Regions from separate parts of the Fictibacillus arsenicus genome, predicted to be linked through region 4. Evidence: riboswitches for the same ligand, from Rfam matches in the RefSeq annotation. Region 4 holds a riboswitch; each other region holds the start of a gene.
The links. A riboswitch is a leader RNA that binds a small molecule or an ion and turns the genes downstream of it on or off. The one in region 4 is predicted to bind cyclic di-GMP.

Region 1 (8,293 bases), 1.5 Mb from region 4:
AATTCATGAAATCTATTATAGTTGAGAAGAAGAGTATTGTCATATTCTTTTTCTAGTTAATTATGTAAGATTTTGTACAAATGAAAAAAGATGGGGAAGAGAACCCCATCTTCATTAGTTAATGATTGTGATATTTACGTTCTTTCTGCCCCAGTTAATAGCATCTGAGTAGTTCTGCATATATACATCAATTTCGTTTCCGTTGATGCCTCCGCCAGTATCAGCAGCTACAGCATACCCATAGCCTGGTACATATACAACTGAACCCATTGGAATTACATCTGGATCAACTGCGATTACTTTTGCGTAAGGGATCTCTTTAAGGTTTGTCCCGCTTGAAGTAGTTCCGCTGCAGCCTTCGCAATTTGCTGTGTAAGCTGTTGCAGCGACAGTCATACCCTTTCTTTGAATGTTGTTTTGAATGCTGTTAAATGTTTGTTGTCCCGCAATACCATCTACTAATAATCCTTTAGCTTTTTGATATTTAATAACTGCATCTTTAGTGACTGTACCATAATACCCTGTCGTTACAGCAAAATCAAAATATCCCATGGCCTTTAATTTACCTTGAAGTTCATATACATCATTATCCCATGTGCCAGGTCGAAGAGTGTGATCACCCATTGCTGCGAATCCGCTAACGGGAGCAGAAACGAGCAATCCGAATGCCATGGCCCCTGTAATTACCCATTTTTTTATCATAATAACTCCTCCTAATATGTATAATTGGTTAAATACGCCTCGGTTGCCAATTATACTAATCGAATATGACAGAACCATTAGGAGAAGGTAACAAAGAGATTACAATATTATATTTATATAATAATAGGTAAATTAGTAAGTAAATGGATTAGAGATGGAGAATGCTGAAAAATGATAGAGGTTTCTGTGGTTCTCGACAAATTTCCCAGGAAATAGACAAGGATTGTTAATTATCGTTCCTTTCATCATTCCATTCATCAAGACGGTTTAATAACTGATCTAGTTCTTGACTGCATATAACTGTTTCCTTCGCTGTAAGCCCATATGTTTTTCCAAGACAAAGCAAGACTTCGCGTTTTTCTTCAATTAATTGTAGCAACATGTATTATTCACAACTTTCATGAAAGATTTTGTCTCAATAAATATGCATTATTTTTAAGAAAAGAAAAAGGGTTTCGTGGAAAGAAGTGATAATGTTACAAGGTTCAACAACGCTCGATGATAGTATGTCGATTTATCTGAGTATCCTGTTGACTAGTTTTTGGAGAGGAAGGGAAATATATAGCTAGAGAAATAGTTTGAGAGGAGAAAATTATGCATCACTCGTTGAATATTGCGTTCATTTTATTAGCTGTTGCGGTTGGAGTAACTGCTTTGGCAAAGAAAATAAAAAAACCTTATCCAATTGCACTTGTGATAGTAGGAGCGATCATCGGGCTTGTACCTCTTCCGGCTCTGGACCCTTTAAAAGGATTTGTTGAAGAGGGTTACACATTTCAATTTATTATCATTTCGCTTTTGTTGCCTACTTTACTAGGAGAGGCAAGTTTGAAACTTCCTTTCAGCCACTTGAGAGAAAATACAAAAGCTATAGGGGCACTAGCTGTTGGAGGAACCTTTCTTACCTTTTTGATTATCGGTGCTGGATCTTATTACATATTGGATTTAAGTCTTCAAACGGCTTTTGTATTTGCTGCTTTAATGAGCGCGACAGATCCTGTATCCGTTTTAAGCATTTTTAAAACTCTTGGAGTGAACCGAAAACTTTCAACTGTAATTGAAGGAGAGAGTTTGTTTAATGATGGATTAGCAGTTGTGCTTTTTATGATTGCCTCAATCTACCTGCCTTCTTATATTGAAATGGGTGCAGGGGGAATACTGGCTGCTGTTCTGATGCTTTTTAAAGTTGCGATCGGCGGAGCTATTGTAGGTGGAGGATTAGGATATATTTTTTCTAAGTTTACAAGCTGGTACGATGATTACCCGCTTGAGATTTTGTTTTCTATACTATTATTTTATGGTAGCTTCCTAATCGCAGAGTCCATACATGTATCGGGGGTAATTGCTGTTGTAGTTGCAGGTCTTGTCTTCGGAAATTATGGTGCCAAAATAGGGATGAGTCCAACTACTAAAATAAACATTCATTCTTTTTGGGATGTTTTGGCGCTGTTTGCGAATTCACTAGTGTTTCTGCTTGTCGGACTGGAAATCGCCTATATCGATATCAATGATAAATGGGGATTAATTGCAGTAAGTATTCTATTAGTACTTGCTGCAAGAACGGTGGCAGTATACACCTCGATGCTTCCTTTAAAAGGTATACCAGCAAAATGGAAACATGTGCTTAATTGGGGCGGACTAAAAGGATCTTTGTCAATCGCTCTTGCGCTAAGTTTACCAGGAGATTTTCCGGGTCGGGAAAATATTATTATTTTAGCATTCTCTGTCGTTTTCTTTTCTTTGTTAGTACAAGGCATGACAATCTCCTCATTAATCAACAAACTGAACATAAAAGGCCCAAATAAAGAAAGAACAGATTATGAAGAGGCAATGACCGCTGTTCATAGATATGATTACGCTATAGAAAGACTAGATCAGTTAAAGAACGAGGCTGTTATTTCCACAATCGTTTTTGAAAGAATGAAAGCATTGTATGATCATAAACAAAAGGAAGCGAAAGAAACACTGGATGTGATGTATGAGGAGCACCCCGAGTGGAGGAAGACACAAGAACATATTGCTTCAATTGAGGCTCTTTATGCAGAACATGAGGCGATAGAAAGATTGCTAAGAAAAGATATGATATCCAGCCAGCTTGCAGAAGAAGAAATTGAGCGGATTATTGATCATATTGAACAGAAGAAAAATAAATATTATGAAGAAGAAAATTAAAAAATGGCCAAAAGGGGCCATTTTTTATATGTTTTCTTGTCTTGAAAGAGTGAATTGATTGAGAAGCTGATCGAGCTGCTGACTGACTTTAACTATTTTTGGATGTGCCAGTTCATGGTTCAACTGGAGTGAAGTGCGATATAGTTCTTCTCTTAATAGGCTAATTCGGTCTTGAATCGTATGCTCCTTCATATGTATATCTCCCTAGCAATTATTACCGACGAAGGAGTTCATTCGGCACTGGCTGGCATATCTTTTTAAAGACTTAGCCCCTGTAGCTTTGCGTCCTTCCCTTTCGAAAAGTTTGCCCTTTCGTCGATTGAATTCATAAGTATAGCATAATGACTCAACTTTTTTACAAATAATTACAAAATAATACAACAGTAGAGTTTTTGGTCAGTGAAAACCATTCCTGTCACTAATGATATCGGATGTGATCCTAATAAGTTTAAGCTCATTTCTATAAGATTGTTGCTTTGCTTTTAAAGGTTTTTTGGAGGATGCTTCTTCGACTAGTTGATTGGAGCGGAAGGTGCGAGACTCCTCGAAAATGAAAATCAATTTTCTTCGTGCGATGTAACGCTCTCGAAGCCTTCCTTGTCCTGCGGGAGCAGCGGGACAGGTGAGACCCTGGCAGGCTTGATTAGCCTAGGGGGCTCACCGCACGCCCCACGGAAAGCGAGCATCCTGGAGCGGATATCAACTACTTCCAATAGCAACAAAGTTGTTTTTTTGGTCAACTTAAGGAATTTCCTTTAAAATAGAAATGATATGCAATGAATGAGCAAACGACTAATTTGCTATAATTGGTAATAACAACTTGAAGGAGGGGAGACGGAATGAAGCAACCAGAGGAAGACGATGAAAGAAATCGTACACAATATGATTCCCCTGAAAAGAAAGTTCAAAATACACATTCGGTTAAGTTGTGGAGTGAGTATTTTTCAGAACGATTCGAGACATTCGAAAGACGGAAAATGCAAACCGTCTCCTTTCGGGATCTTGCTGACGGAAAAGATACGAGTTACACATTTGTACATATCTACCGCGATTATTATCCTGCACTTTTAAATGCTGGACAATTTTTTGATGAAGATATTGCATTGCTATATAGATATCATGTACAAATTGAAACGCTCATCCGCTTATTTTCGTTTGAAGCACAATATGGGATAGCAACTTACATGCAGGCTAACTTTGATGCTACAGTTGAAAAATTATCTGATCAGATCTATGTGGCATTAAAAGAGATGAATAGCAAAAAACTTCTAAATGAGAATAAAAAACTCGTCGAAGAGAGTCTCCGAAACTTTCAAAGTCTTTATGAGATCCCTCCAAAATGGGGTTATTTATTATTTTATCTTTTTCAGATCAGCTGGTCTCTTCTTTATTCTGAGAGAACATGGATCGAAAAGTATGAAAAACAATTACTGGAAGAAAAAGAATCGGGCAAAACATCTCAAATGCTTGAGCTAGCTCTAGTGCATTTTGCTTTTGCACGTCAGCAGGATGATCTTGCTTTTGAACGTTTGGGTCAGAATGATAAGAAAGTGGAAATGGTGCATTACCTCGTCTGGATGAAACTTTTGGTTGATAAGCAGGAATGGGAGCGTCTTTTGTCATGGCTTCTTTATTTAAAACCAAATTTCCTTGATGGTGTCAGTTCTTATTATTATCATTCAGACGCTCGTGAATTTTTCCACGAATACCTAAATTATTTCTGGAAGTATGCACAGCATACTGGTGACGAAGAACAATATGAAGAAATGCTCATTGAGTTTCTGCCGATCACTTTCTATGAGTACGGCGAATATTTAATGGTAATTGGTGAACATGAGAGATGGGTGGAGCTTCAAGTGATCATGGGCTATTCACCAGAGCTCATTCAGCGAAAGGATTTAAAAGAAGTTCTTTCTTTTGAAAAGGAAACGGTTTTGCCGATCTATCATCAAACGATTGACAGGCTGATTAATGAACGGACGAGAAAATCATATCAATCGGCTATAAAGCATTTAAAAACGCTCCGGACAATTTACTTTGATATTGGTGAAGAAGAACGATTTTCTCAGTATATTAAACAAATCGCCACGATCTATGGACGGTTAAGAGCGTTTCAGGAAGAGTTAAGGAAAGGAAAGTTTATTTCATGATCGATACAAGCAATCTTTTACTTCACGCAAAATGGCTTCATGGAAATATGGTTTTATGGGCCACTAAAGATAAGAAAAGAGTGCATGTGAACGATTGGAAACCTCTTTTATTTACGTGGCATCAGCCATCTTTTTATGGAACGCTGCTCGATATAGATGATGATCAAAATATATATTTAAACGCGGGAGAAGCTTTTGTGCTGTTCAATCGCTATCCGGTTTTTTTTCTTTCTGAAAATACGTGGGAAAAAGATGCTTGGCAAGTGGTGAATGAAGCAAATCATTTTGATAAGTTAATGAAATCCGATCTCGTGTCTCCTGACTTCGAAGCATGGAAATCAGGTGATTGGTCATGGAAAGCTGAAGGAAAACGCATCGAGTCTCCTTGGATAAATGAGGCTCTGTCCACTTTGCCTGATGCTGGCTATTCAGCGATGCCAACATCTTTTAACAAAGAACTGGTTAGAGGTAATTCAAGACAAATAATCTCTGCATTAGGGCATTTGGATGAAGAAGAATGGCTGATCAAAATCGGGTGGAGGGAAGATCCTAAACCTTTTAAACTGATTTTTGAATTATCTGAGCCTGCTGATGAGGAAGATAAGGACATATGGAATCTGAATGTATTTCTTCAGGAAAAAGAAGAAGGTATTCGTGTTCCTTACAAAGGAAAAAGCACTCTCTTGCCTGATGAATGGAAGCCTTATCAAGCTATGCTGGAAAGTGATATGGAGCTTGTTTCTAAGCTTATTTCCTGGCTTAAGGTTGGCAGCCGTAAAGAAATTCGGGAAGAGATTACGGAAAAAGAAGCATGGGATTTCCTTACTCTTAAAAGTGATTTGCTTCGCCAGATAGGTATATCAAGTATTCTTCCCGAATGGTGGCAGACGGTTCAGGAACTGCAGCCGAAAGTTAAAGCAAAGATAAAGACTAAGCCGCAAACTGGCGGAGGAGCACCGTCCTTTTTGGGATTAAATGCAATTATGCAGTTTGACTGGAGGCTTTCAACTGGAGATGAAGAGCTATCGGAAGAGGAATTCCGCAAGCTGGTCGATGGCAGCAGAAGGCTTGTCCGCAGGAATGGTCAATGGTACAGAGTAGATCCTGAATGGATGAAACAAGTCCGGCACCTCATCAAAAACGTGGACCGTACTGGCATTCAGTTAAAAGATGTATTAGAGCAGCATCTTTTAAATATGGAATCAAATCCTGCTAATGATGATCTTGATGGTATTGAGTTTGAAGGACCAATGCTTGATATGGAATGGGATGAGCCGCTCAATCTATGGATGGATCAGCTTTCCGAAATCAAAACGATACCTGTTGATCCAAAAGCTGAAAATCTGCAAGGAACACTTAGGGATTATCAAAAGACAGGAAGCTCCTGGATGTATTTTCTTCGGAAGTTCGGGCTTGGCGGATGCCTCGCAGATGATATGGGACTCGGTAAAACAGTCCAGACAATCGATTACTTTTTAAAGGTAAAAGAAAAAGGGGAGAAGGAAGGCACCTTTTTATTAGTGTGTCCTACATCTGTTATTGGAAACTGGCAAAAGGAACTTGAGCATTTTTCCCCTTCTTTAGCAGTTGGTTTGCACTACGGCTCTAACCGAAAAAAGGGAGAAGAATTCGAGGCATGGTATAAGAATTACGACGTGGTTATTACTTCTTATACAACTTGCCAGCTTGATTTCACTGAAATGGGTGGAACGTTTTGGGAGGCAATTGTCCTGGATGAAGCTCAAAATATCAAGAACAGCTACACAAAACAGTCCAGAAGTATACGCAAGCTGAACGGGCGTCACAAGATTGCATTAACGGGAACACCTGTTGAAAATCGTTTGCTTGAACTTTGGGCGATCTTTGATTTTCTTAATCCTGGTTATTTAGGAAGTGAGCCTTCTTTTCAGAAGAAGTTTGTCCTTCCGGTTGAAAAAGAAAACGATAATGTGAGGCTGCAGCAATTAAAGAGGCTTGTTCAGCCATTCTTGCTCAGACGTACGAAGACAGATCCTGCTGTTCAGCTGAATCTGCCTGAAAAACAAGAAATCAAAGAATATTGTCCTTTATCAAAAGAGCAGGCTTCTTTATATGAAAGACTTGTTCAGGATACATTCGAACAGCTTGAAAAAGTAACAGGCATGCAGCGTCGCGGCTTGCTGCTCGCTATGCTAGGCAAACTGAAACAGATTTGTGATCATCCTGCCCTTTATACGAAGAATGACAAATTAACGAAGCTAGAGGAACAATCAACTAAATTTTCGAAGACGATTGAGCTCCTTGATGCCATTTTAGAAAAAGATGAAAAATGCTTAATCTTTACCCAGTTTATCTTTATGGGTGAGCTCATTAAGAAGTACGTTGAGAAGAAGTTTGGAAAACCTGTTTTGTTCTTACATGGAAGCTTATCAAAGCAAAAACGTGATGAGATGATAGACAGTTTCCAAAATGGGGATAACGCTATCTTCATCTTATCGTTAAAAGCAGGCGGAACAGGTTTGAATCTGACAGAAGCAAATCATGTTATCCACTATGATAGATGGTGGAATCCTGCCGTTGAAAACCAAGCAACTGACCGTGCTCACCGAATCGGGCAAAAGAAGTTTGTTACGGTGCATAAGATGATCACACTTGGCACACTCGAAGAAAAGATCGATATGATGCTCGAAAGCAAGAAAGAGCTATCAGAGAAAGTGATCCAGAGCGAAAACTGGATTACCGAATTATCAAGGGATGAACTGAAAGACTTATTTACTCTGCGTAAAGAGTGGGTAGAGACTTGATGGGTATGAAGACATGCGAGCTTGCATGTCTTTTTTTTGTTGTACGACGGGGGTATGTCAAATTATCTTTTAATTTTCGTCAAATTATATACGAATATTGTCAATTTATTATCCAAGTTCGTCAAATTCTTTTCAATGCAAGTGAAATTATTTCCTAAATCGCAGAATTATAGCCTAAATAAACCGGTTTAACCTTCTTCAAATAAAATAAAAGGTCTTTTGAAGCTTCATTTCTGATAAACTATCATCAAATATCCAAAAAATAGGAGTTGGTGTACGAAGTGTCGGTCGAATCGCTTCTTCGTTGGGGAATTTCAGTTGGATTTATTGTACTTTTAATACTGGTTTATGAAAGAAAAACAAATCCAGAAGAGAAGCATGTTGGGTGGAAGCTGATTGGCTACTTCTTTTTAGGAACATTTACATTTACGTTTGAAACCTGGGTTTTACCAGTCGGAATAGTTGTTTTCATATTCTTTTTTCTGC
Region 2 (8,293 bases), 1.8 Mb from region 4:
ACATTGAGCGGAATGCGCCCAGAATTGGCGCAAACAGTTGTATCCTTAGGAATCAGCTTTGAAGGAATCTCAATATCAGGAAACCTTTATCAGGAGCTTGAAGCAATGGGAATCGCTCAGCAGCCGAAATAATCATATAATACCTGTCATTTTATGGGCAGGTATTTTTTTCTTGTATAAAAAGAACATTTGTTCGCATATAATAAAAAAAAGGAGGTTTTTTCATGACGAATTTGTTAATGAGATGCATCCAGGAAAGGGCAGCCATCGAGATGATTTATTTATCTGAGAAAGGTGTGATCAGCCATAGACTTATTACGCCATACTCGTTTGACGGAAAATTGATAACGGCCTATTGCGCAGTTCGCAAACAAATTAGAACATTCGAGCTGAAAAATATTTTATCTGTGCAATTCCGTTTTTTGCCTTCATAGAATGGAGGGATAGACATGCAATATGGAAACGAGGAAGAGCGCTCACTTATTGAAAAATATGTGATGTATCCAATTATGCTGGCCTTGTTTGACCGGGACTTGAAGGTAGTGAACCGTTCTCCGTTTAAACTGAAACAGCCTTACATTGCTTTATTGGAACAGATTATGAATCAGGTGAGCAAAGACCTTCATGACGTGCGCATCGAGCTTCGGAAGAGAAAAATAAAGGTTATGGATGGACGAAGAGATCATGATATTACTGAATATGAGATATTTATCCGGGGATATCGTGAAATTATGCGATTTCCGAACGTCCATTTAAAAAACAAAGCAGAAACCCTCATGCTGTCATATCTTCGAGTGGCATCAAAATAATGGCTCTTTCCTAAAGATTGTTGCTAAGGAGAGATTTTAAAAAATTCTTCGTTGAATAGTTAATTGGAGCGGAAGGGCGAGACTCCAGCAGGATGAGTGGGACAGGAGAGACCATTCAATGACGCAAAGCGGCGAATGGGCTCACCGCACACCCTGCGGAAAGCGAGTCCAAAGAGCGGAAATTGGCCTCTTTCAAAAAGTAACAAAGTTTACGAAAACAGCCTTGTTAAAGTTTCCTTTTTGACTCCATCTGTATACAATGAACGTAATGCACAATGATATCATTACTGAAGAATATCAGAAATTGAGGAAACACATGGAACACTTTATCCAGCTGACACGACAATTAAATAGAGAGATAATAATTGAAAGCCGGAACCCGTTTGATCCCGTATGTCCTGTAAATACACCTTTCCCTTGGAAGATACTTGGATGCGGCAATTATGCTGCGGTATTTTACCACCCTGACTATCCTTTATATGTTGTCAAAATCTACGGGAGAGATGAACATGGTCTTCTAGAAGAAAAGAAGGCTTATGAACGTTTAGGTGAACATCCGGGCTATTCCGTTTGCTATTATACAGAGAACAGGTTTTTGATTTTAAAGAGAATAGAAGGAATCACGCTTTATGATTGTGTTCATAAAGGTATCAGAATTCCCGAAAGTATCATCCGTGATATTGACAAGGCTTTGGAATATGCAGAAGAAAGAGGACTTTTCCCTAGTGATGTACATGGCAAGAACGTCATGATATCAAAAGGCAAAGGTATAATAGTTGATGTTTCTGACTTTTATAAGAAAGAACCTTGCCGCAAGTGGAAGGATCTACGAAAGGCTTATTTCAGCATTTATAAGCCTGTTTTTTACCGTTTTCCCATTCGAATTCCGTATTTTGTTTTGAATATGATCAGAATGGGGTATAGGTATTATCGAAAGTTAAAATTATCCATAAACAAGGGTAAAAAATAATGGTATTAAAGACCTATAAAAAACATTGGCACAATTTACCTATGTAGGATATAATATCTATAAACGAATAGGAAACCTTTGTTTAAAGGCAAACCAGTTGAAAAACTGGGACGCAAAGCTATGGGCCTAAAGTATGAACGAACATACAATGGCAGCCGGTTGCCAAAGGGGAACGGATAATTAATGTTTCTTAGCAAGAGGATTGAGTCTTTGAAGACAGAACGTAAATCACGGAAACAATGCACCTGCGATTACTCGGTGCAACTCGCAGTTTTCGTGCAACCTTCGCTCGTCACCAACGATGAGATCCGACGCTTAAAAACATTAAATTAATGTTTTAGAAGTTATCAAACATTAAAAGCCATTTCCCTTTATTTAAGGGTAATGGCTTTTTGTATGCAAATTTTTAAGATTTGAGGGGTTGCAATAATGGAAAACTTCCAACTAGAATTACGCACACTCAAAAAAAGCTTATTTAAGGAATTCATGAAGTCGATTCCAGCGATGATACATACACATAAAGAACACTTAAGTCAATTTGATGACTTCAGCTCATTTATGAACGGTTTTGTTGAACAATATGAAGAAATATTAGAGAAATTTTTGCGTGGAATCGTACATGCAGTATTTTTGAAGGAAGAACGTTTTCAGCATTTCTTGAAACAAGCTGAACAGAAAGCATTCCGCTCAGGGATCCATTTCTTAAGACACCAGCGAATTCCTCACCAAGCGCTAGCTTGTTTTTCTACAAGTATAAGAGAATCAGTTCTGCAAGAAATGAAAAGAGTAACCGTTTCCGACTCGCTTCCAGTGCAGCTATTTATGTTAGATCGCTGGAACATGGTAGCACATCGTACGATTACAGGTTTCTTAAGCGGATTTTCATCTCAGCAGTTTAAAGATTTAAAAGAGATCAGTATCCGTGATCCGCTTACTAATCTATATAATCGCCGTTATTTTTATGATTGTCTTGAAAAAGAAATTGGTAAAGCTCAAAAACAAGAGATGCCGATTACACTAGTTATGTTTGATATAAATAACTTCAAACAGATCAATGATGAGTATGGCCATCATGCTGGAGATGAGCTTTTACAGCAGATCGCGGAATTATCCAAGCGATTAAAACTTTTATCAGGTTTCCGGTTTGGGGGAGATGAATTTGTCTTCTTGCTGCCGGGAATAACAGAAGAGGACGCTTACAAACTGGTTGAAAAGATGGAAAGCCAGCTAATGGCATGGAACAAATCTATTTCATTAGCATACGGTGCGATCGAACTGTTAGGCGATGCATGTGAAAATATTGATTATTACCTGCAGCTTGCTGATGAACGGATGTACAGCAATAAAAGAGAAGTTAAAGCATAATATCAGAGACTTATTCCCGGTTCTTTTTACAATAGGGATCCTTTATATGACATCTACACAAATCGTCTTGAACGATTTCCTGAAAAGTCCTTCTATTACCTGATTTTTACTAGAGGCGGAATCCTTTTTGATTATATTGCTTATGTTTGGCTGATGCAGTTGACTGGAGGCTCGGAAAGTCCATTCATGCCTGTAGGTTATTTGATTGTTATTCATGCCGCTCTTTACTGGAGGTTAAGGTTCTTTTATCGTTGGAGGAGCCAGTTTTGCTGTTATTCTGTATTTCTTTTTAAGAGATGGAGGCTATCAGGACACAACAGAGTTTTTTCAGTTCTTTATGGATACGTCATTCTTATGGCTGATTGCCCTGTATGGAGGTGTAATTGCATCTAAAGAAAGACAGTATTATTTCGAGGAAAATATGTACTAGCTGCAATCTCTCCAGGATTATCTTACAGGGTTATTAAACCACAGAAAGTTCCAGGAGGATGTCTTAGAGAAAACGAAACAGAAAGCTCCTTTCGCGCTAGTCCTTTGTGAAATAGATTATTTTAAAGAGTTTAACGATAAACATGGACATGTTTTAGGTGACGAAGTCCTCAAACTCGTTGCCGCAGGATTCGAGCGGTATTTGCCAGCAAAAGAAGGTAAAGCTTATCGATATGGCGGAGAGGAATTTGCGTGGATCATGGAAACGGCAGTAGAATCAGAAGTTACAGAAACGATCCAGCAGATAAATACTCATCTGCAGATGTATCCGTATACACTTGAAGATGGAAAACTTCCTGTTACTTTAAATTATGGAATTGCTTTTTATCAAAAGGGAGAACGTCCGGCAGAAATTATACAGCGTGCAGATACGCTCCTTTATGGAGCAAAGGCAGCAGGGGGAAACACATTAAAATTTGATCATAAAAAAAATGAGGAAAAGCAGCTGATCATGTAGCTGTTTTTCTTTTTTAGTAAGGCTATTCTCTAAAAAATTGTTGCTTTTAGGTCATTTTTCATTTTCTTCATTGGGCAAGTTGATTGGAGAGCAAGGTGCGTGCCAACTACCTGATTACTCTTCTCGCAAGGCATGCGACGAGGAAGCCCGCTTCGATAGGATTTCTAGCAGACGCAGGAGCACACATGCTTCCTTGAATATAACACCCCACAGGCTTATATACCGAGGAGGCTCACCGCACACCCCGCGGAAAGCGAGCAACCTGGAGCGGAAATCAACCACTTTCAAGAGCTACAAAGTTTAGGGTACAGTCTTATTTTCTAGCAGGAATCCTTTAAATACCAGTCATATTTCCTTCGTTTTGAGTATACTAGCCTTTGCCCTGCTGGTAGATTGTGAGATAATAAAAGCAGAATTTGTGTTCGGAACAGGGGATGAAAATATGAGTTTGCAATTTATTTTGGGACGATCCGGCAGCGGAAAGTCCCACTCTGTCTTTCAAGAGATACGTGAAAAACTTGCAGAGGACCCGATGGGGAGTCCCATTATCTACTTAGTGCCAGATCAGATGACCTTTCAATCTGAGTATAAGCTTGCATCAACTCCCGGATTAAATGGGATGATTCGTGCCCAAGTTTATAGTTTTTCACGTTTGGCTTGGCGCGTTCTTGGTGAAACAGGCGGGATGACAAGAATGCACATCACAAGCACTGGTGTGAGAATGATGCTCCGCAAAATTATTGAGAGTAAAAAAGAAGAACTGAAAATATTTAAAAAAGCTTCTGAACAGAGCGGTTTTTATGAATTGCTCGAGCTTATGACAACAGAATTAAAGCGGTATTGTGTATCCTCAGAAGATCTTTCCTGGAATGCAGAAACGCTGCTTTCACTTGGTCAAAAAGAAAATAACAAAAAAGTTCTTAAAGACAAGCTGTCTGACTTAAGCATCATTTCAGGCGCTCTTGAAAAAGCTCTTGCTGGAAAATACTTAGACTCTGAAGATTATTTAAAACTCCTGCAGGAGAAAATACCTTATTCAAATACGATAAAGGATTGCGAGATTTACATAGACGGTTTCCATTCTTTTACACCGCAAGAACTTGAAGCAGCTGCTGGTCTCATGGCACATGCAAAGAAAGTGACGATTGCTCTGACTTCCGAGGAATCATATCGTACGGACACTGATCCGCATGAACTGGATCTCTTTTATATGACAAAGAAGACAGCACAAGTTCTCACACAAAAAGCGAAAGAGCTGAATGTGGAGATAGAAGAGCCAATCGTGCTCTCTCATATGCCAAAATTTATTTCTCCTGCGATTGCCCATATTGAAAAACAATATGATGCGAGACCTGCGATCAGCTATTCGAACCCAGAGGGGATACACTTAGCAGCTGGGGTCAATTTAAGATCAGAGGTTGAAGGTGCAGCGAGAAAAATTATTGAACTTGTCCGTGATGAAGGGTACAGATACCGGGATATTGCTGTAACGGTAAGAAATGCGGGCAGTTATCAGCCTCTTATTGAAACAGTATTTGCCGATTATGGGATACCTGTTTTTCTAGACCAAAAAAAATCGATGCTTCATCATCCGCTCATTGAACTGATCCGGTCTTCACTGGATGTTGTTTTAAAGAATTGGCGGTATGAAGCTGTATTTCGTGCTGTGAAAACGGATATGCTTTATCCGCTTGATGAGATGAGAAAAACAACATCAGAGATTAGAAGATGCATGGACGACCTGGAAAACTATGTATTGGCTCTCGGTATTCAAGGCAGCAGATGGACAGATTCAAAACCTTGGAAGTATAAGAGATTCAGAGGATTTGAAGCTGATGATTTCGGAAAAACGAGCCGGGATGATGAAAAAGAACAGCTGATCAATGATCTTAGAGATATGATCGTGTCACCGATGAAAAGACTTTCTAGAGATTTATCTAAGAGCATAACCGTAGCAGATTTTTGTACATCACTTTATAAATATTTAGAAGACCTCTCCGTTCCTATGAAACTAGAACGCTTAAGGCTTCATGCTGAATCTGAAGGGAAGCTTAGAGCTGCACGTGAGCATGGACAGGTGTGGAATGCAGTGCTTGGCCTTTTAGATGAAATGGTAGAGCTGACCGGAAGCGAGAAGCTTTCCAAAGAAACATGGATGCAGATGCTTGAGACGGGTCTTGAAAGTATGAAGTTTGCTCTTGTTCCGCCATCACTGGATCAGGTTCTGGCAGGAACTTTGGAGCGTTCACGCTTTACAGATGTGAAAGTTAACTTTTTATTAGGGGTTAACGATGGAATCATACCGCTTAAACCAAAAGATGATGGTCTGTTATCTGAAGACGAAAGAGAAGCACTTGAAAGAAACGGTGTTGTGCTGGCACCTTCAGCAAGAAGAAAGCTGCTGGACGAACAATTTATGATCTACCTGGCATTAACGAACGGCAGTGACCGGTTGTTCGTATCGTATGCGCTGGCTGATGAAGAAGGAAAAACATTGCAGCCATCAATGGTCATTCAAAGGATGCGGGATCTATTCCCTGATCTAAAAGAGCATCTATATCAAAATGAACCTGGTGTTAAAGAAGATTTATCTTTTGTTCAGCATCCTGTGAAGAGTGTGTCCTATTTAAGTGCACAGCTTCGCGAATGGAAAAAGGGATATCCGATCTCGCCTGTTTGGTGGGATGTCTATAATTGGATCATTACCGATGATCAGTACGACCACTATGCAAAAAAAGCGATATCGAGTTTGTTTTACTTTAACCGTGAAGCACCTTTAAGCCCTTCCGTATCAAAGGATCTTTATGGAGAAAGCATCTTAACGAGTATTTCCCGCATGGAGTTATTTCAATCTTGTCCGTTTTCACAGTTTATGTCATATGGATTGAAACTGCGGGAGCGTCAGATGTACAAACTGGAAGCTCCTGATATCGGACAGCTGTTCCATGCTGCTTTAAAACAGATGAATGATGCGTTGCAGCAGAGGAGAGTCCAGTGGAGCGATCTGTCAAAAGGAGATTGTTACCGTATGGCAGGAGATATCGTTGATCTCTTGGCTCCTAAGCTTCAGCATGAGATTCTGCTAAGCTCCAATCGCCACCTTTATATTAAGAAAAAGTTGAAAGAAGTTGTTGGCAAGGCTTCGCATATTTTAAGCGAGCATGCAAAGGCAAGCGGATTTACTCCAGCAGGTCTTGAACTTGCATTTGGCACAGGCGGAACGCTGCCTCCTTTAGTCTACAAGCTGCCTAACGGCACAACGATGGAGGTAGTCGGACGTATTGACCGAGTGGATACTGCCGCTAGTTCAAAAGGTCTCTTAATGCGTGTTATCGACTATAAATCGAGTTCAACAGGATTAAATCTTGCTGAGCTGTATCATGGCATCGCTCTTCAGATGCTCACATATCTGGATGTAGCAGTAGAACATTCAGGGAAATGGCTGGGACAAGAATCGATTCCTGCCGGTGTGCTTTATTTCCATGTTCATAACCCTCTTTTAAATCAAAAGAAGCTATTGACTGCTGAGGAGATAGAAAAAGAAGTGCTGAAGAAATTCAAGATGAAAGGTCTTGTTTTAGCAGAGGAAGAAGCCGTGCAATTAATGGACAGCACGATGGATAAGCGTTCTAACATTATTCCTGTTGCACTTACGAATAATGGATTCCATAAGTCCCACTCGTCTGTGGCTTCGGCATCTAATTTTGAAACGATGAGACATCACGCACGAAAAATGGCTGTAAGCTCCGGAACAGGTATTACGGACGGAGTGATTGACATATCGCCTTATGAAATGAAAAAGAAGGTGCCTTGCACGTTCTGTTCATATAAACCAGTATGTCAGTTTGATCAGACATTTGAAGAAAATCAATACCGTCAGCTGAAACTAGAAAAAGATGAAATCATTTTAGAAAAAATGCAGGAGGAAGGAGGCAGCCGCGTTTGAAAACATTAATTCCAAAACCCGAAGGATCAACTTGGACTGATGAACAATGGCAAGCAATCCAGGCACGAGGAGAAAATATACTCGTTGCAGCAGCGGCCGGTTCAGGAAAAACAGCCGTTCTTGTTGAAAGAATTATTACGATGATAAGAGAGCGGTCTGCAGATGTTGACAGATTGCTCATCGTTACATTTACAAATGCTGCAGCTGCAGAAATGCGCAAACGTATTGGGGAAGCCATCGATAAAGAGCTGACTCAT
Region 3 (8,293 bases), 320 kb from region 4:
TGCGTTTGCCCTAGTTGCGGTGCTATAGCCTATTTGGTTTCAAATTTGTTTTTAATTAGCAAATTATTCTTTTTTTCGTCATTGTTTCTTGAATGTGTAGGCATTTCGACCGATATAAAAGATATTAGGGGAGGTTTGGCGATGGAACAGTGGCTTTCTTTTCGAATTCCGTTTGATATTTTTTCGATCTATATCTTGCTCGCAGCTTTTATTGTAGTCGGAATTTTTTCAAGCCTGCTTCGAACAGCCTTACCAGAGTGGTCAGTCAAAATCTTTAGTTACGCAGGGTTTTTAGGAGTCGTTTTTGCTTGGTTAAAGCTTTTGGAATATTAATACTTACATAAATAAAACGCCCGTGGTCACGATGGCCACCGGGCGTTTTTCGTTTATATGGCTTTGAAAAGGAGTTTTCTGAGAACTGGCATGAGATAGTCAACAAGTTCAGCAGCACTTGGCACGACAACGTTTTGCGGACCATAGATATTCTGCATGAGCTTCTCTTCTTCCTCTGTAATTTCACCGTTCGCGATGAACATGCCGATCGTTTCGATTCCAAGCTTTCGTGTACGGGTTACGGCTTCGTGTGTATCGAGTACTCCGTGCGATTCGTAATCGAAAGCTGCTGGTTCACCGTCAGAGAAAACGAGCAGAATTTTTTGCTGCTCCGGGCGTTTTGCAAGTTCTTCACCCATCCGGCGGATTGAGTAGCCGTCGCGGTTATCTTCCTGCGGCTCGAGCTGCATGATGGATGCCCCTGGCTGATGAAGTGAATTTCTGTACGAGATCACTTCATGAAAATAGTTCGGCTGATCATCTGTTGTCGCGTCAGCTGCTTCTTCCCAGAAACCTACGACTGAGTGCGGAATTCGGAGAGCTTTTAACGTTTCATGAAAAAGAACGATCCCTTTTTGCGTCTCTTCCATCTTGTTAAACATCGACGCTGAACAGTCGACAAGTAGCGTGAAGGTCGTGTCCAGTTCATGCTGCGACTCTTGTTTTTTTCTAAAAAGTCTCGGGTTTTTGTCTGTTGCAAGTCTTGTAAGCTTCTTTCCTAGTCGTCCAAAGTGCAGGTCTTCCCTTGGTGCTGAGCGTTTATGTTCCATCGTTTTTAGGAAATTCTGTTTGAGCTGTATGACAAATGGTGCAATTTCTTGTTCAAAGAGCTGGTATTGAGCAATTTCTTCTGATGTTGCCGGTTTCGCAGGCAGGGTATGCTCTGTAACGTTTTTGTTCACTTCGCCATATCGGTAATGATTCGATGAGTCTGAGCCGGTTTGGTTGTTGTCGGTTTCTGCTTCATGTTCGTTTTGAGAGTTGAAGTCGTTGTTATCCGTCGTTTGAGCGCTCGTTTGGACGGAGCCAAATACGGCGTCACCACTATCCGCTTCCCTTGCCGCTTCTCCTAAAAGATCCGTATTTGTCCCTTGATCAAGGTCCATTTGTAAAAATGAATCCTGCGGGTCAGACGTTTCATCATGCCAGGAAGAATACTCTTCTTTCTCCTGTTCGTCTTTTTTCTCTTCTTTATCGTCGTCTTTTTTGATGGTTTTTTTCGTTTTTGTCTCCGTGTTGCGGGTTAAGTCATCAAACGTTTCGCTATCATTTTCTATACCTGATATTTTCGGTTTATCGCTAAAACTGCGGTAGGCTGTTTTCATGTCTGCAAATTCTAGGTGTTTTTTTGTGATCTCCGCAATTTGAATTACGATTGCTGCTATATCTCTTGTTGACTCAGCAGTTGTAAGCTGTGCAAGGAATGGACGCAGTTCCTGATAGAGTGTCTGTGTATCAGGCGGCACAGCAACAAAACGTTTATTCGCTAAAAGAATAACATGGCAAAATAAAGCGTCCAAAATGCGCTTTTGCTGTATATGCTTTCGGTATTCACGGTTGTAATGCACCTGGAACGTCTCTTTCCGGAGCTTGAACGCATGTGTCATCCCGGGCCTGTTCGTTATGCAAATCTGTTCCAAGCGGAAATCTTCCGCAAAAAGCAGAATCTGTTTTAAGAACTCACGGTGCGGATGTGATTTGAGTTCATCGAATGTATTCCAGATCACGTTATCATCGGTATGAAACTGAGTGCCATAACTGCGTAAATAAACGTCGGATTTCCAGCCTTCAAGCTGAATCTCCTGTGGGAATGGGTTCCAAAACTGACTGACATGAGTGATCCCCTTCATTCTCTCGAGGTTAGAATGGTATGAGAAAGACACGTCCATCTTTTCTACCTTTGAAAGGGAACGTGCAAGGTCAATCAACTGCATATGAATGAAAGAATCGATCTTTGTATCCGCAAAAACTAGGAATTTCATCTAGGCGAAACCTCCAAAATCATCGTGGGAAATAAATTGTAGGGGGTCTGACCCCATTTCCCAGCTTACACAAACAGCGTCGCGGCCACGTTGGAAACGAGGGCGCGTTCGCGGGCGTCTTCAAGCTTATCAGCGATTGCGCGCTGGATTGCACGCTTCGCCGGCAAGTAAACGGAGAGGTCGGCAGCATCCAGCAATGCTCGGATGGATGCGGCATCTTCAGATAGATGGCCAGCTTTCGCCTGACCGATGAGGTCTGAAGAAAGCTGTACAAACTTCGCAAGCACCTCTTCGTCCTTTTGCTGAGACTGACTTTTTAGCATTTCTTTTAACGTATCCCCCTGAATATAAGGCACCTCGATTACAACGAAACGATTTTTCAACGCTTCATTCAACGGCACCGTTCCGATATATCCTTCGTTGATCGCAGCGATCGCATTGAAACCAGGCTGAGCTTTTACCACTTCCCCTGTAAACGGGTTAGCGATCGTACGTCGATAATCAAGCATACCGTTTAGAATCGGCAGCGTTTCAGGCTTCGCGATATTTATCTCATCGATGTACAAGAAGTGACCGTTGTTCGCCGCTTTTGTTACAGGGCCAGGGATGAACTCAATCTCTTGTTTGCCGTCTTTGTAGCTTAGCGTTTTATGACCAAGAAGCGCTTCAGCATCAAGGTCAACTGAAGCATTCACCTGGTGCAGCGGCTGTCCAAATATACTTGATAGCAGTTCTGCAAGCTTTGTTTTACCTGATCCTGTCGGCCCTTTCAGCAATACATTTTTACCTAACGCAAGTGCGATAACCGCATCTTCCACGAGCGAAGAGTCAGGTGCTGTGTAGCCCGGCTTTCCGATCAGTTCTTTATATACATCCGGTAATTTTTTTATTCGTTGAGCCGCCTCATTCTGCAGCTTTTCTTTTATCTCAATCGGGATTTGAAGGTTCATTATAAAAAATCCTTTCTTTCATCTATCAACAGTATTTCCAGTAATTCCGTTCCATAAATCCTTACACAATGTAACATTGTAAGCTATTTCAAGGCAAGTTCATTGTTTATCCACAAAAAAAGCTCTGATCTTATTAACGATCAGAGCACTTTATTTACTTATCTAACATCTTTTGTTTTTCTGTATGAAACGTAATAGTAGATAGCGATTCCCACAAACGGAATGATTGATGATAAGATCAATTTCGTTTCTTGATTAAAGGATGTCAATCTTATTAGTATTTCAGGGGTAAATAAAAGCAAAGGGATAATAATAGAAAACCACGTTTTGCTCCAGATAGATATTCCTGCAAAAATGAGAACTGCAACGATGGCAGCTGTAATATTCCCCTTTGAACCTAAATTAATCAACATTGGTGAATCGTACATTCTATTCAAAAACATAACACCTAAAAACAGGCTTAACGGTAAGCAGCCGACTAAAAATAAAACCAGCATATTCGAGGATTTTGGTAATTTCATGCTCGCCGTATACTTGAAAGTTTTCATATAGACAACTAACAAAACCAAACATACAAGTGGATAACCAATCACTTGAAGTAACGAATATTTAACACCGCCGCGAAGGGAATCTCCTAATAAGATGTAAGCAAACACTCCCAAGAGGATTATTGGAACATACTTTATCAATCCCATATAGTCCACCCCCATCTCTTGAGATATTTGTTCCATATACTGTTTTGGAGATTGACCGATGATATCCTCTGTAGATTTGCCGTGTTTTTGTGCTTCAATTAGATGATCTTCCAGTTCTGATACGATATCTTCAATCTCCTCATCTTTTTTTCCGCTCGAAAACAAATAAAGTCTGAGATTGTCTAAAAAGTCCTGACTTCTTTTCGAAAGCTTGTTTGGCTGTACGTTCATCCCTTCCCACTCCCTTTCTTTTGTATGATTAGATGGACGGAACGGCTCAACTGATTCCACCGTTCTATGAAAGCTTCCAATTCTTCCTCTCCTTTTTTCGTTAAGGAATAGTACTTCCTTCTGGGTCCTGCAGTTGATTTTTTTAGAGTTGTCGTAACGAGCTCTTCTTTTTGCATGCGCAACAGCAAGGGATAGATCGTTCCTTCACTCGTGTATTGAAATCCGTATGACTCTAGCTTTTCAGCCAGTTCGTATCCGTACACTTCTCCTTCATTTATGATCGCTAATAAACATCCATCTAGAATTCCTTTTAACATTTGAGTAGTCGACAAGTGTTTCACCTCATTTTTCACTATCTTGTATTACAAGGTAAATGAATAATAAAAAATGTCTTGCATTACAAGATATGCACTTAGTATATAATACGCTAACTTGTATTACAAGGTATTTATGTAAATTTAATCCATATTTTTATTTTCTTCTTTTTTTATGAGTTCCACTACATGCGGTTTCGGCTCCCAGCAATTAAACGTATAATCCGGTTTTGTTTCATACCCAAGACGCGAGCAATAGTAATACATACCTTGGTCAGTTTTCTTAGGTTTGAAGTTCACGCATGTAGCGCAGCAATGGTACTTATTTGTTTTCATAAGAGTCACTTCCTTTTACCGGTCCGTGAAGTAGCTTTTTATGATCGCCATATATTCTCTCACATGAGCTTGGGGAATCGAGGAAATTCTAAGCGGTGACCCGAGCCCTTCCGCTTCAACCCCGACCCGCTTGGCGATCATCTTTGTCCGAAAAAGATGAAAGTCACTTGTCACGATCAGCACTTGATCGTCAGGCTGAATCATCTCTTTCGTATATAAAAGATTTTCGTATGTACTCGTCGCTTTTTCTTCAATTGTTATACGTTCGGGATGGATCCCGTTCTCCATCAGATAATTTTTCATAATGGTACCTTCACTCGTCGTTTTACCGAACCCCAGACCTCCACTTACGATAAAGGTTACTTCGGTATGGTTCTCCGCGTATGCTAGAGCTTGATCAAGCCTTCCTTTTAACACGGCGCCTGGACGATTATTCTTCGTACCGCCTCCAAGTACAAGGATGGTGTCAATTTTTCCAGAAACCTTCTCTGGATCCGTGTTGGCAGATGAAAGAATAAGAGTTTCGAGAGTTGCAGCAAAAATTAAAAGTGTAAACACAATCGTCAAAGTAGTTTTCTTATACTTCCTAAAAAAATAGATTGCCGCTTCGTGCTTGTAAAAAAGAATAAAAAAAATCGCACCTAAAAGGAAAAAAACTGCTAGACCCATGTCCATGTTTGATGTTTGAGCCAGCATGGCAGTGGCATAAACTACAAAAATAATACTGAGTGATAAGAAGAGTTTTTTCATAGAATTACTCCGATTGTTAGATTCTAACTTCTAGTATATAGGAAAAAGAAAAAGAGCGGGTGTTTGAGATTCCGCTCTTGATAATAAAAATTTATTTCGTTATAACTGCCTCAATCGCCTCAGTAATTTCTTGTTTTTGAGTTTCAGAGATTGAATCAGCTTCATTTTTCATATTTTCTTTAACTGTCTTTAAAGCCTCATTTTTGGTTTTGTTAACCTCGTTCATTTCCTTTTTGTAATGATTCTCAATTTCTTTCTTTTCAGCTTCAATCACTTTTTCCTTACTGCTGGTTAATTCTTCAGAAGTTTTTGTAATCATTTCTTGAATATCTACTTTTAGTTGTTCTAATAAAGAATTTTTCTTACCAGTCAATTCTCTATTAATCTCTTCCTTATAGGCATAATTGAGAATTAAATTTGTGATAGTGTTCGCTAATTCTGGTTTCATTGCGAAAGCAGAAGTTGTCCCCAGCATTAAAGCAAATACAGTTACCAAAATAACTTTCGGCCATTTTTTTGCTGCCTTAACCTTCTTTGTTCCAAACTTTTCTTTTCGTGATAGTTCCATAAAAAATACCCCTTCCTTTTATCATTTGATTAAAAGAAGCGGTCGGTTGCGCTACTAGCTCCTGCCGTTCCAAGCGCCCAATTACAGAACGGCATTCATTGCTCCACACTTTGTCGAATTTTACCTAAGACTAATTTACCACCCAACCCATAAACTGTAAACATTTTAGTTTAATAGTAATATGTTTGTAACATATATTAGTAGTTTATTAAAAGGCAAAATAGTTATCTTTTATAATTTTTCTTAGTGCTTTGTTTGTTCCATTGCATTAGGAAAGATAGAAAAACGATATCGTCCACCCGAAGTGGACAATATCGCTTAAAATGTATTTGTCTGGGGTCTGTCCCCCTTTGTGAAACTCCCCACAATGTATGCAAAGAAAGAAAATACGATCGGCATGACTACAGTGTGCATTCCCCAAAGATTTGGATAGTTGAGGTGAAGCCACATATATGAACCTACCCCGACTACAATAGAAGCTATTGCTCCGTTTGCGTTTCCTCTCTTCCAATAGAGACCCATCACAATCGGCCAGATAAAGGCTGCTTCTAAGCCGCCAAAGGCAAAAAGGTTCAACCAGATCAACAGATCAGGCGGGTTGATGGCCATCGTAAATACACTCAATCCGACTACTGCTGTAATACCAAAGCTTAATCTTTTTACAAACCGTTCATCAGCATCAGGTTTTATGTAATTGATATAGACATCCTTGATGATTGCTGAACTTACTAGTAAAAGCACGGAGTCAACGGTAGACATAACCGCAGCAAGTGGAGCGGCAAGTACGATACCAGCTAACCAGCCAGGCAGTACTTCAAGTGCAAGTAATGGCATAACTTTATCAGGCACTTCAATGCCCGGTAATATCACTCTTCCAAACACTCCAGCTAAATGCATCCCCAGCATGATAAATCCAACCACAAACGTTCCGATGATCATGGCACGGTGCATCGCTTTTGAATTTCGGTAGCTCATAGCGCGTACCGATATTTGAGGTAAACCGACTACACCCACACCTACCAAAATCCAAAATGACGATACAAATAAAGGTGTAAGTGATTCATCTGAGCCAAACGGAGTGATAAGGTTAGGATTTTCTGCCCTCAACTCCACTATGATATTTTCAATTCCACCGCCTGCAACGATGGTTCCAGCTAGTATAATTACTGTACCGATCACCATTACAACGCCTTGAATCGCATCGGTTATAACAACCGCTCTGAATCCACCCGCTATAACGTACACTAAAACGGAACCTGAGAAAATGAACAAAGCAGTGGAGTACGATACACCAGTAAATGATTCGATCAGCCTTCCGCCCCCAACCCATTGTGCAGCCATGGCTGAAAACAGGAAGATAACAATGCTTAATGCTGATAAAATAACAACCCACTTACTATCATATCGGGCTTTAAGAAAATCAATAAGTGTTACAGCATTGATCTTTCGAGCTACGATTGCAAACTTTTTCCCTAAAACAGCGAGTGTAAAATAACCTGTTACAAGCTGCGCCATCGCGAGAAGAACCCAGCCAAGCCCAAGCTGATAAGCAGCACCAGGACCTCCAATAAAACTTGAAGCACTTCCGTATGTCGCGACCATCGTCATAGCAAGAACAAAACCGCCAAGCTCACGTCCAGCTAGGAAATAGTCTTGCAAAAAAGAAGGTCCGCTCTTAATGTGCCTTGATGTATAAATACCAACTAAGAAAACAAGTACTAAAAAGAAAGCTAAAGGAAGAATCACATCCCAGTTCATCGAGAGTCACCCTCCCCATCATTATCATCTGAGTCAAACGGAACTTCTTTAAAGAAAAACTTCACCATGATAAAAACTAAAATTGTAAAAAAGATAAATCCTACGATACAGCTATAAAAAAACCATGCAGGAAAACCTAGTATGTAAGTATACTCCTTAACTGGCCGACCACCTAGTCCATACGCAAAAGCATACCACCAAACAAAATTAAGAATTGCCAGCACCGTACCCATAATCGCTTCCTTGTTTGAGATGCGGTATCGCCAGTCATTTCCCTTTTTCATTGTATAACCTCCTGGACTTACCAAGCTCCTCCATTACTATGGCAAATTCACATACTCTTGTCGAGTTCTTTCGACTTAATAACTTCTATAAG
Region 4 (8,293 bases):
ATACTTTTATCGCTATTTGCCAAAAGACGGGCTCCTTTTTCTTCCCGGCTTACGAATCATGCATGATGAATACTATTTTCAGATGGATCAACTTATTGTTACTCCTACATTTCTACTCATTTTAGAGATTAAGAACCTTGCCGGACACCTTTATTTTGATGATAAGGTAAAACAGATGATTCGGACACTTGATGGAAAAAGGGAATGTTTTGAAGACCCCATTGAGCAGGTAAAGCGGCAAAGTTACCACTTAAATCAAATTTTGAAGCAGTGTAAGTTTCCTGCCATTCCTATTGAAAGGCTTGTTGTCATTACAAATCCATCTACAATTGTAGAATTCTCCCCTTCATATAAAGAGGCTTTTGCAAGAGTTATCAAGAGTGCTCAACTTCATCATAAGTTCACGTTATTCCAGCAAAAATATCAAACTTCTATATTGTCGAGTAAGGAGATGAAGAAAATTAGTAAACAATTGTTTAAATTACATGACGCCCACGATCCAGATGTTTGCGATCTGTTTCAAATGGACAAACATGAATTATTGAATGGCGTTCTATGTCCCAAATGTGACCAGCCTTTCACCATGTACTATAAAGGAGCAAATTGGTGGTGTCTCAATTGTCCGCATAAATCTAAAATAGCCCATATTGAAGCACTTAAAGATTATGCCCTTCTTATTTCCCCTACCATTACGAACAGAGAGTGCAAATACTTTTTACACCTTCCATCCACAAGTATCACGACCCATTTGCTGAAAGCACTCATTCTTCCTTATACAGGTTCTACAAAATCTCGTTCCTACAACTTATTACCCTTACTAAACTTAAAATAAAAAGACAGCCCCTAAAGAAGGAGCTGTCCTCTTACAATTAATTGATCTTCATCTTCAACGAATATGGTGTTAAGGATGCATTACCGAATACATCGGTTACTTTAATGAAGTAGTTCCCTGCTTTTACATTGTAGTTCAACACTTCAGCATCTCCCAATGCATACGTATCAGATGTTGCGACAAGCTTGCCTTTGCTGTCGTAAAGGCTAATCACGCCATCGATTTGATCGTTTGCAAATGTGATCTGACCTGAGTGAGGAGCCATGAAGCTGAATGAATACCAATCAGCGTCTCCGCCTGCTACTCCTGCATTCAGGTGGCCATTGCTTTCCCACTCTTTCATTGCCGTACGCTTCAGCTTGATCGGCTTGGATGGAATGTTGTTTTTCACAGCAGATCCAGCATCTTCATCCTTCGTGTTAACTGGTTTTACAGTCAGTTCGTACTCGTTAAGGTTCGGACTTGGGAAATCCCACAGCCATTGGTCAGCGATTACGAAATATCCTTTGCCAGCTTTCGCTTGGAATGAACCTTGCTCCGGTCCGCTATCCCAGCTCTTGTCATACATACGTGCAGAGCTATATTCTTCCGGATCTAAAATGCGGTTGCCGTTTTTGTCTTCCAAAATGGCAATTACGCCATCAATCGGTTTTAGCAGGTCAGGATATTTTTCCTGCATTTCTTTTGTAGGTGCAATTGTTTTGTAATGTACACCATACAATCCGTTCGTTTTTGCTTTTACATAATAAGCATCATAGTCGCCGTTCATCGCGTAGTTACCACGAACCGTTTCAGCTGGCATGTCTTTTACTGGTGTTTTCTCGATATCATTGTTTGGTTCGTACTTATCTTCAGGATTTTCAACCACAACTTTTGAAGTAAAGCTGTACTTGTCAAAGCTCGGCTGATAGTTTGGATGCATCACACGGATAAAGTATTCTTCTCCAGACTGAAGCCCTGCAGAAAATTTATCTTTTGTTTCAATGTCCATGAAGCCCCAAGTGATGTTCGTTGCTACAGGTACAAGTGTTGTAAAACCATCTTCGAATTCCATGATCTTCATGATTTCCATTGCTGGAACGGCTTCTGAAGAGCTTAAGTCAATTTCAAATATTGCACTTTCTTCTACTTCAAACTTGTAGAAATCTTCATCACCCGCATATTGGAAGTATCCTTCTGCACCTGCTTCGGGATCATATTCAAGTGCTGCTTCGCGAATGCGCTCGAGCATTGCTTTTTCTTCTTCCATCCAGTCATCTTCGCCACCCATTGAATCATGGTGGTTCTTTTTGTACTCGTTGCGCCTAGAGATGTACTCTTCAACATCCATGTCGCCTTCCATGTACTCTTCTTCCAGATGCCCACCATTCGGGAAGCCATCTTCATCTTCAGATACAGGTTTTGCATCAATAGTTAATGAATACGGAACATGAGAAGAAGGATACTCACGGTTCATTCCATCTTCAAACAAACTCATTGGGAAGAAGAATCCTGGTGTATGGTTATCAACTTCGACCACATACTCCATTCCAGGCATAGCTTCAAAAGTTAGAACCTCCCCTTCACCAGCTGGCTTCAGGTTTACGATATCCATTTCCTGCTCCATTGGAGGCATGTCCTCTGGCATATCTTCAGGCATGTCTTCCGGCCATGGCTCGATCATTTTCAAGCTAAGCGTCGAGTCGATTCCAGGAACACCGCCAATTGCAACTTTCACGATCTGAGACTCTTCTGTTTTAAACGAATAAAAATCAGAATCTCCGTCGTGTCCAGTGAACGTCCAGTCACCTTCCCCTTCGGATACAAACGGGAATGATTCAACCGCTACCGGATTTTCACGTGTATTTGTATCTTCTAGTAAACGATCAAACTTCTCAACAGACAGTTTGTACGCTGATTTTCCATCCGCATTGTAGTTTCCGTTTACGTCACTAACGCCAATCACAAGCGTTCCGTCTTCAGGCACTTCATACAAATGTCCTTCTGTTTTGCCTTCAAGCGTCTTGTTCACATCTTTTTGAAGAGGCTTGATTGCTTTACCTGCCAAATAATACGTAAACTTGTAGTCATAATCAGCTGAACCTTCTAAAACCGTTTGTACATACTCACCCTTTTTCACTGGGAACTGAATGAACTGCTCTTCGTATGCCTTTTTGATAGTGCCTTCTTTGACTAATTTCTCAGATACATCTACTTTTTCAGCCGTTTTTAACAGACTTGATTTGCTCTTCGCTACATATACAGAGCTAGGAATTTTGGAAGTGTCAAAAGACAATGCTTTTACAGGATCCACAAGACCGTTCGCATACTTTACATCGTAGCCTTTTGCACCAAGATCTTTACCGGTTTGTTCTAAGATGTACTCGATCTGTTTCGGCTTAAGATTCGGATTTTTTGATAATAAAAGTGAAGCTACACCCGCTACTACTGGAGATGCCATGGATGTTCCGCTCAGTTTATAGAAAGTGGATTTCTTCTCATAATCATAAAGCGGTGCATATACATTCTCACCTGGTGCTACTACGTCCACAGATGGTCCGTATGTAGAATAAGTAGAAAGCATATTATCCTTGTTTGTGGAACCAACAGAAATTACCCCTTCAAAAGCTGCAGGATAACTGTTCAGGTTCATCCCTTCATTTCCCGCTGCAGCAACAACCGTTACATCAGCTGCAATAGCCTTTGCTACTGCATCTTGAATCAACGGTGACGGGAAAATGCTCCCTAAGCTCATGTTGATGACTTTTGCCTTTTTCTCAATCGCATACATGATGGCATCTGCGATTACGTAATCTGATGCACCCATCCCTCGGTCAAAAACATCAATCGGTAAAATCTCTACGTTTGGGTTAACCCCATAACCGCCGACACCATTTCCTTTTTCTGAGGCAATGATACCCGCAACATGCGTCCCATGATAATCAGGCGTCCCCTGGTTCATTGGGTTTACCGCATTATAGGACGGCAGCAGTTTGTTTTTTAATTCAGGATGCTTTGAATCGATCCCCGTATCGATTACCGCAACACGTACTTTGTTTTTACCAGCCATAGATTGAGCCTTGTCCACATTTAAAAGAGACATGTGGTATTGCTGATCAATTTTCGGATCAGTCGTCCCAAGTTTAACGAAATTTGCAGACGGAGAAACGATATCTACTTTCCCCAATTTGCTGTACGCCTTCATAACGTCTTCCATTTTCTTGCCGCTGTTGATCTTAACAACATCGTACTTTAGTGACGACATTCTGCGCTGTAGTGTTGCTCCCGCTTTTTTGTGTTCACTCGTGGACAACGTTTTGTTGTACTTGACGAGTAATGTAGTTTCGCTGATCTGGTCTTTCTTTTTAGCCAAGTTGTACGGATTTTCCTTAACTCGACTTCCTGGTTTAAATAGTTCAGAGACCGGAATGGAACTCTTTTCAACAGAGTAATTATCCGTCTCGGCAAATACAGGCGCAAAGCTTGAGCCTATTAAGCTGACAGACAGTCCGAGCGACGCCAGCGTTTTATGCCATTTGTTCATACCTTCAACCCCTCTAAAATAGAAATTTTTGGTACCCCTCGTAAACTAGTATAGCAAATTATCAAACTACTTTACAAATTTTTACAAAAATATATTACTATCATTTTAATAGAAAAACTTTAAACAAATGTTTAAAAGATACCTAACAATAAGGACTTTTTTACCGATAAAAAAGATATAGTTTTTACCCGTTTAACTAGTTATCGGTATGCCGCGGTTAAGACTTAAATGGTACAACTGGAGAAATTCAGTGTCACAAAGCTATAGGGGCTAAGGTCTTGTACTACGCCAGCCAGCTGCCATTACCATTACACTTTAGGAGGAATTGGTATGAAAAAATCATTGGCAAAATGGGTTACCGCAACGACTCTAGCATTCACAGCTGTTGCTGCAACAGGAACAACGGGCTTTGCTGCTAAAAAGGAACATAAGCAAGAATCCGAAATGGTAACTGTTGTTTACCAAGGTGAAGTACTAGAATTAGAGGAAGCAGGAGCAAGATTGTTTAGAGAAAACCTGATCCTGCCTGTTAAAGCTATTGCAGAAGCAAACGGCGGAAGTGTAGTCTATAATGAAAAAAGCATTACAGCAACACGCGGTGACATTTCTTACACGCTAAGACTTCACCCGCGTTTCTTCCAATTTGATAACGAAGATGTGCTTTTTGCAATCATCCCTTCAAAAATCTATTCTGGTAAATCAATCAACTCGTTAAAGTTCATCGAACGTGCACTTGGCGTTACACTTGAGTTTAACGAAGAAGATAACACGCTGTACATTAACTAGTCATCGGGGTAAAACTATGTACAGAAAGAAGCTGCTCACTTTATGTGGCAGCTTTTTCTACTTTGGGTATTTGATGACCTGTAATTTCACGGAAATCACTGTTATTCTAACGAAAATAGGGGTTAATCTCACAGATTTTTTACATAATCTCACGAAAATTTCAATATACTCGCGAGCAGACAATCCTCGACATATCCACCAATAAAAAAAGAGCCAATCCCAAAAAGATTAGCTCCCCATCAAACAGTATAATCAAGAGTCGGCTGAAACTCTCTAAATTTATAGTGTACGAGTTTAGAAGTGTTCCATCTTTTCTCCATGAGGTTCAGTTTCTTTTTTACGTAATCAAAATGCGCTTTCCCCTGATACTCATCACCGAGGTATATTTCGCATTCGTTATTCCCTAAATACACGACCTTTAAGATGTGGCCGTTCAAATGGCAGATGTATAAACCGTTGCCTAACCGGATCACCGTTCACACCTCTTCTTTCAAGGAATGTTTCCAAGCTTCATAGGCAAGAAAAGCGCGCACTTCTTCCTTATTAATTCCCATTTCTTTCGCTTGCGTAACAAGCTCAACCCATTCAGGATCAAGCAGCTCTACCTGAATATTTAACAATTGTTCCACAGGTACCTCCAACGCTTTAGCCAATTTTTGTATCATATGCGCAGACGGGTTGGTTTTATGACTTTCGATGCTGCTTAAATAGCCTTTAGATATTTTTGCTTTATGGGCAAGCTTCGTGATGCTGAGACCTTTTCTTAATCGGAATTTCTTAATTTGTTTCCCAAGACGCATATTCACAAGCAACAACTTCCTTTGCTATAAAACCTCCTCTTTATCCAGAACAGCTTTTACAATATAGCGGTGAGTTGGATTTTTCATGGGATGACACGTAATTAAGGTAAGAATACTTTCAGATGAATCTTTCCTTAACACCGATAAATCATCAGGCAGCACGATCATTTCATCGATGATTCGATATGTAAGCTTTTTGTTTTTTGTTACCACGTGAATCGTGTCCCCAACTTCCACTTCTGGCAAACGGTTGAACTGTTTCCCGTATGTGTAGCTTCGGTGGGCAGCAATGGCCGAATTTCCAGCCTCCCCAACAGGAGAGGTGCCTTTTAGATGTCCAGCTGCTACTTTTAAATTAGCCTGGGAGGCACCTTCCATAATTGGGATGGTTAAATCAATCTTATTTATTTCTAGCTTTCCGATAATTCCGTTCTTCAGTTTTTGGGGTTCATGTGTACGCTTTGGTTCGCTGTTATCTGAAAAAACATCATCCAGCTGCTGGTAGCTCTGTTGGATCACAGAATCTTCATCACTAGATTCCCAGTCTTTCAACAGCTGTTGTTCCTGGTAAGAGTAATATGCACTTTTTGCTTTTGGATAAACCATTATACACAAACCAGTTGCAATTAAGAGGTATGCGAGCCACTTCATCTCTTATCCTCGTTTAAATGGATTAGGAATAATAGATTTCTTGATGAGCAGCAGACCAAGTCCAGCGAGTGAGATGAAGAATCCTGACAAGATGATAAAGAGTGGATTCTCTTCACCCGTTTGCGGCAGAGAACCTGTGTCTTTGCTCGGCGGATCAGCCGGTTTCGTAGGTGTTGGGTTGTTGCTTGGTGGTTCATTTGTCCCCGGTGGAGGATCTGTGCCGTCTCCGTCACCAGGCGGGTCTGGTGGATCTCCATCATCCGGTGGATCCGGTGGGTCTCCGTCATCCGGTGGGTCTGGTGGATCTCCGTCATCTGGTGGGTCTGGTGGATCTCCATCGTCTGGTGGGTCTGGTGGATCTCCATCGTCTGGTGGGTCCGGTGGGTCTCCGTTACCTGGTGGGTCCGGTGGGTCGGCGTCATCTGGTGGGTTGTTTCGACCATCAGCATACAAAATAAATTCAACCTCAGTAGCTAAACCTTGGAACTCATTACCTGATTCGTAAGGAAATACAATAATTACATCAAGAATTTCTTCACTAAAACTAGACAGAAATCTAGATTTTGTAGAAAATTCACTTATTTTTCCTTCGTAAAGAATCTCATTAGGAGTTGATATTTTTAATTGTAATTGTTTAAAAAGCAAGTCATTACCTGATACTTTCTTTATTGTTGAGTTATAAAAAAAGTTTGTATTACCATCATTTTTTATTATTAATTTTCTTTCTGCCCAGTCCCCAGGGGCAAATCCACTAATATTAAATAATTGTTTTTGGGGAAATAAAGATAGATTTAGAACAGTAGAACTTTTAGTAGCTCCTGTACTCCCAACAGGAATAATAGTCAATAAGAGTAAGACACATGTGTATAAAAAGGAAAAAAATATAATTTTTTTCATTATATTCTCCTCTCATCACCTTACATATAGAACAAAAGACGGGTTTAACCCGCCTTCGTTCATACTTTTAATCAGTTATTACATCCCCATTACCTGTAGGAGTTCCACTTCCTGTATTAGCACGTTCCATTCCATCTCTTTGCTGTGCATTGAATATGAGTTGAGCAGTTATTGAATCTCCTTGTTGATGATTTTGATTTCCTAAGTTTACATATTCTAGTTTTATTTCATATCGATCAGAATCACCACTACCAGCAGCTAATCCGTTACGGCTAATATCTACTTCACCCAGATCTCTCAATTCTTTAAGAGTAAGTCCTGTTAAAACCAAAGTAGTATTATCTCTCTTCATAGCCTCTAATGGTGATCCATCAAGGTTGAAAATACTAACTTTAATATCATCTTCAAGTTTATTCATATTACTAGGATCAATTGGGACACCTGTAGGGTTAGCTACATCATTTAGGGTATAGGTAACATCAAACCAAACATGCTTAATATCAACTGAACCAGCGTTTGTAAGATTAATGTTTCTTGTCATTGTATCACCTGGAGCAAGATCACTAATTTCGAATAAAGCACTAGACTCCATTTCAGGTTTTAAATCTAATGTCCCAGCAAAAAAATCATTGTCAGCTAAAGTCTCCGAATCTGAGAATGCTGCCCAGGTTCCCCCACTGATCATTGCCAATCCTAATGCCCCAGAAGCTACTCCTAAACCGATTTTCTTTTTGATACTCATTTACTTTTTTCCTCCCTATCGCCCACTCTTCATGGGTATGTAATTTTTATATTGAGCCCCCA

Region 1: linked by a shared signal. The riboswitch ahead of ABE41_RS20505 (aspartyl-phosphate phosphatase Spo0E family protein) and the one ahead of ABE41_RS17140 (stalk domain-containing protein) in region 4 are both predicted to bind cyclic di-GMP.
Region 2: linked by a shared signal. The riboswitch ahead of ABE41_RS08180 (GGDEF domain-containing protein) and the one ahead of ABE41_RS17140 (stalk domain-containing protein) in region 4 are both predicted to bind cyclic di-GMP.
Region 3: linked by a shared signal. The riboswitch ahead of ABE41_RS18625 (hypothetical protein) and the one ahead of ABE41_RS17140 (stalk domain-containing protein) in region 4 are both predicted to bind cyclic di-GMP.

The regions. Positions count from the first base shown of each region.
Region 1 covers NZ_CP016761.1:792,253-800,545, forward strand. Annotated here, with positions in the region: gene ABE41_RS21585 (3D domain-containing protein) at 115-702, opposite strand; gene ABE41_RS20500 (aspartyl-phosphate phosphatase Spo0E family protein) at 929-1,084, opposite strand; gene ABE41_RS04280 (cation:proton antiporter) at 1,297-2,874, shown strand; gene ABE41_RS20505 (aspartyl-phosphate phosphatase Spo0E family protein) at 2,899-3,066, opposite strand; cyclic di-GMP riboswitch class I at 3,108-3,193, opposite strand; gene ABE41_RS04285 (hypothetical protein) at 3,714-5,024, shown strand; gene ABE41_RS04290 (DEAD/DEAH box helicase) at 5,021-7,807, shown strand; gene ABE41_RS04295 (hypothetical protein) at 8,089-8,293, shown strand, end outside.
Region 2 covers NZ_CP016761.1:1,540,431-1,548,723, forward strand. Annotated here, with positions in the region: gene ABE41_RS08160 (STAS domain-containing protein) at 1-132, shown strand, start outside; gene ABE41_RS08165 (WYL domain-containing protein) at 225-434, shown strand; gene ABE41_RS08170 (YhjD family protein) at 450-809, shown strand; gene ABE41_RS08175 (serine/threonine-protein kinase) at 1,126-1,779, shown strand; cyclic di-GMP riboswitch class I at 1,857-1,946, shown strand; gene ABE41_RS08180 (GGDEF domain-containing protein) at 2,209-3,144, shown strand; gene ABE41_RS20615 (GGDEF domain-containing protein) at 3,575-4,090, shown strand; gene addB (helicase-exonuclease AddAB subunit AddB) at 4,533-8,036, shown strand; gene addA (helicase-exonuclease AddAB subunit AddA) at 8,033-8,293, shown strand, end outside.
Region 3 covers NZ_CP016761.1:3,676,690-3,684,982, forward strand. Annotated here, with positions in the region: gene ABE41_RS18590 (hypothetical protein) at 142-333, shown strand; gene ABE41_RS18595 (vWA domain-containing protein) at 387-2,315, opposite strand; gene ABE41_RS18600 (ATP-binding protein) at 2,381-3,265, opposite strand; gene ABE41_RS18605 (DUF1129 family protein) at 3,424-4,191, opposite strand; gene ABE41_RS18610 (PadR family transcriptional regulator) at 4,188-4,523, opposite strand; gene ABE41_RS18615 (hypothetical protein) at 4,650-4,841, opposite strand; gene ABE41_RS18620 (YdcF family protein) at 4,857-5,591, opposite strand; gene ABE41_RS18625 (hypothetical protein) at 5,683-6,159, opposite strand; cyclic di-GMP riboswitch class II at 6,191-6,273, opposite strand; gene panF (sodium/pantothenate symporter) at 6,478-7,917, opposite strand; gene ABE41_RS18635 (YhdT family protein) at 7,914-8,201, opposite strand.
Region 4 covers NZ_CP016761.1:3,356,544-3,364,836, forward strand. Annotated here, with positions in the region: gene ABE41_RS17130 (nuclease-related domain-containing protein) at 1-832, shown strand, start outside; gene ABE41_RS17135 (S8 family serine peptidase) at 870-4,355, opposite strand; cyclic di-GMP riboswitch class I at 4,576-4,659, shown strand; gene ABE41_RS17140 (stalk domain-containing protein) at 4,686-5,141, shown strand; gene ABE41_RS17145 (hypothetical protein) at 5,381-5,614, opposite strand; gene ABE41_RS17150 (helix-turn-helix domain-containing protein) at 5,618-5,941, opposite strand; gene ABE41_RS17155 (class D sortase) at 5,966-6,592, opposite strand; gene ABE41_RS17160 (LPXTG cell wall anchor domain-containing protein) at 6,596-7,489, opposite strand; gene ABE41_RS17165 (TasA family protein) at 7,557-8,231, opposite strand.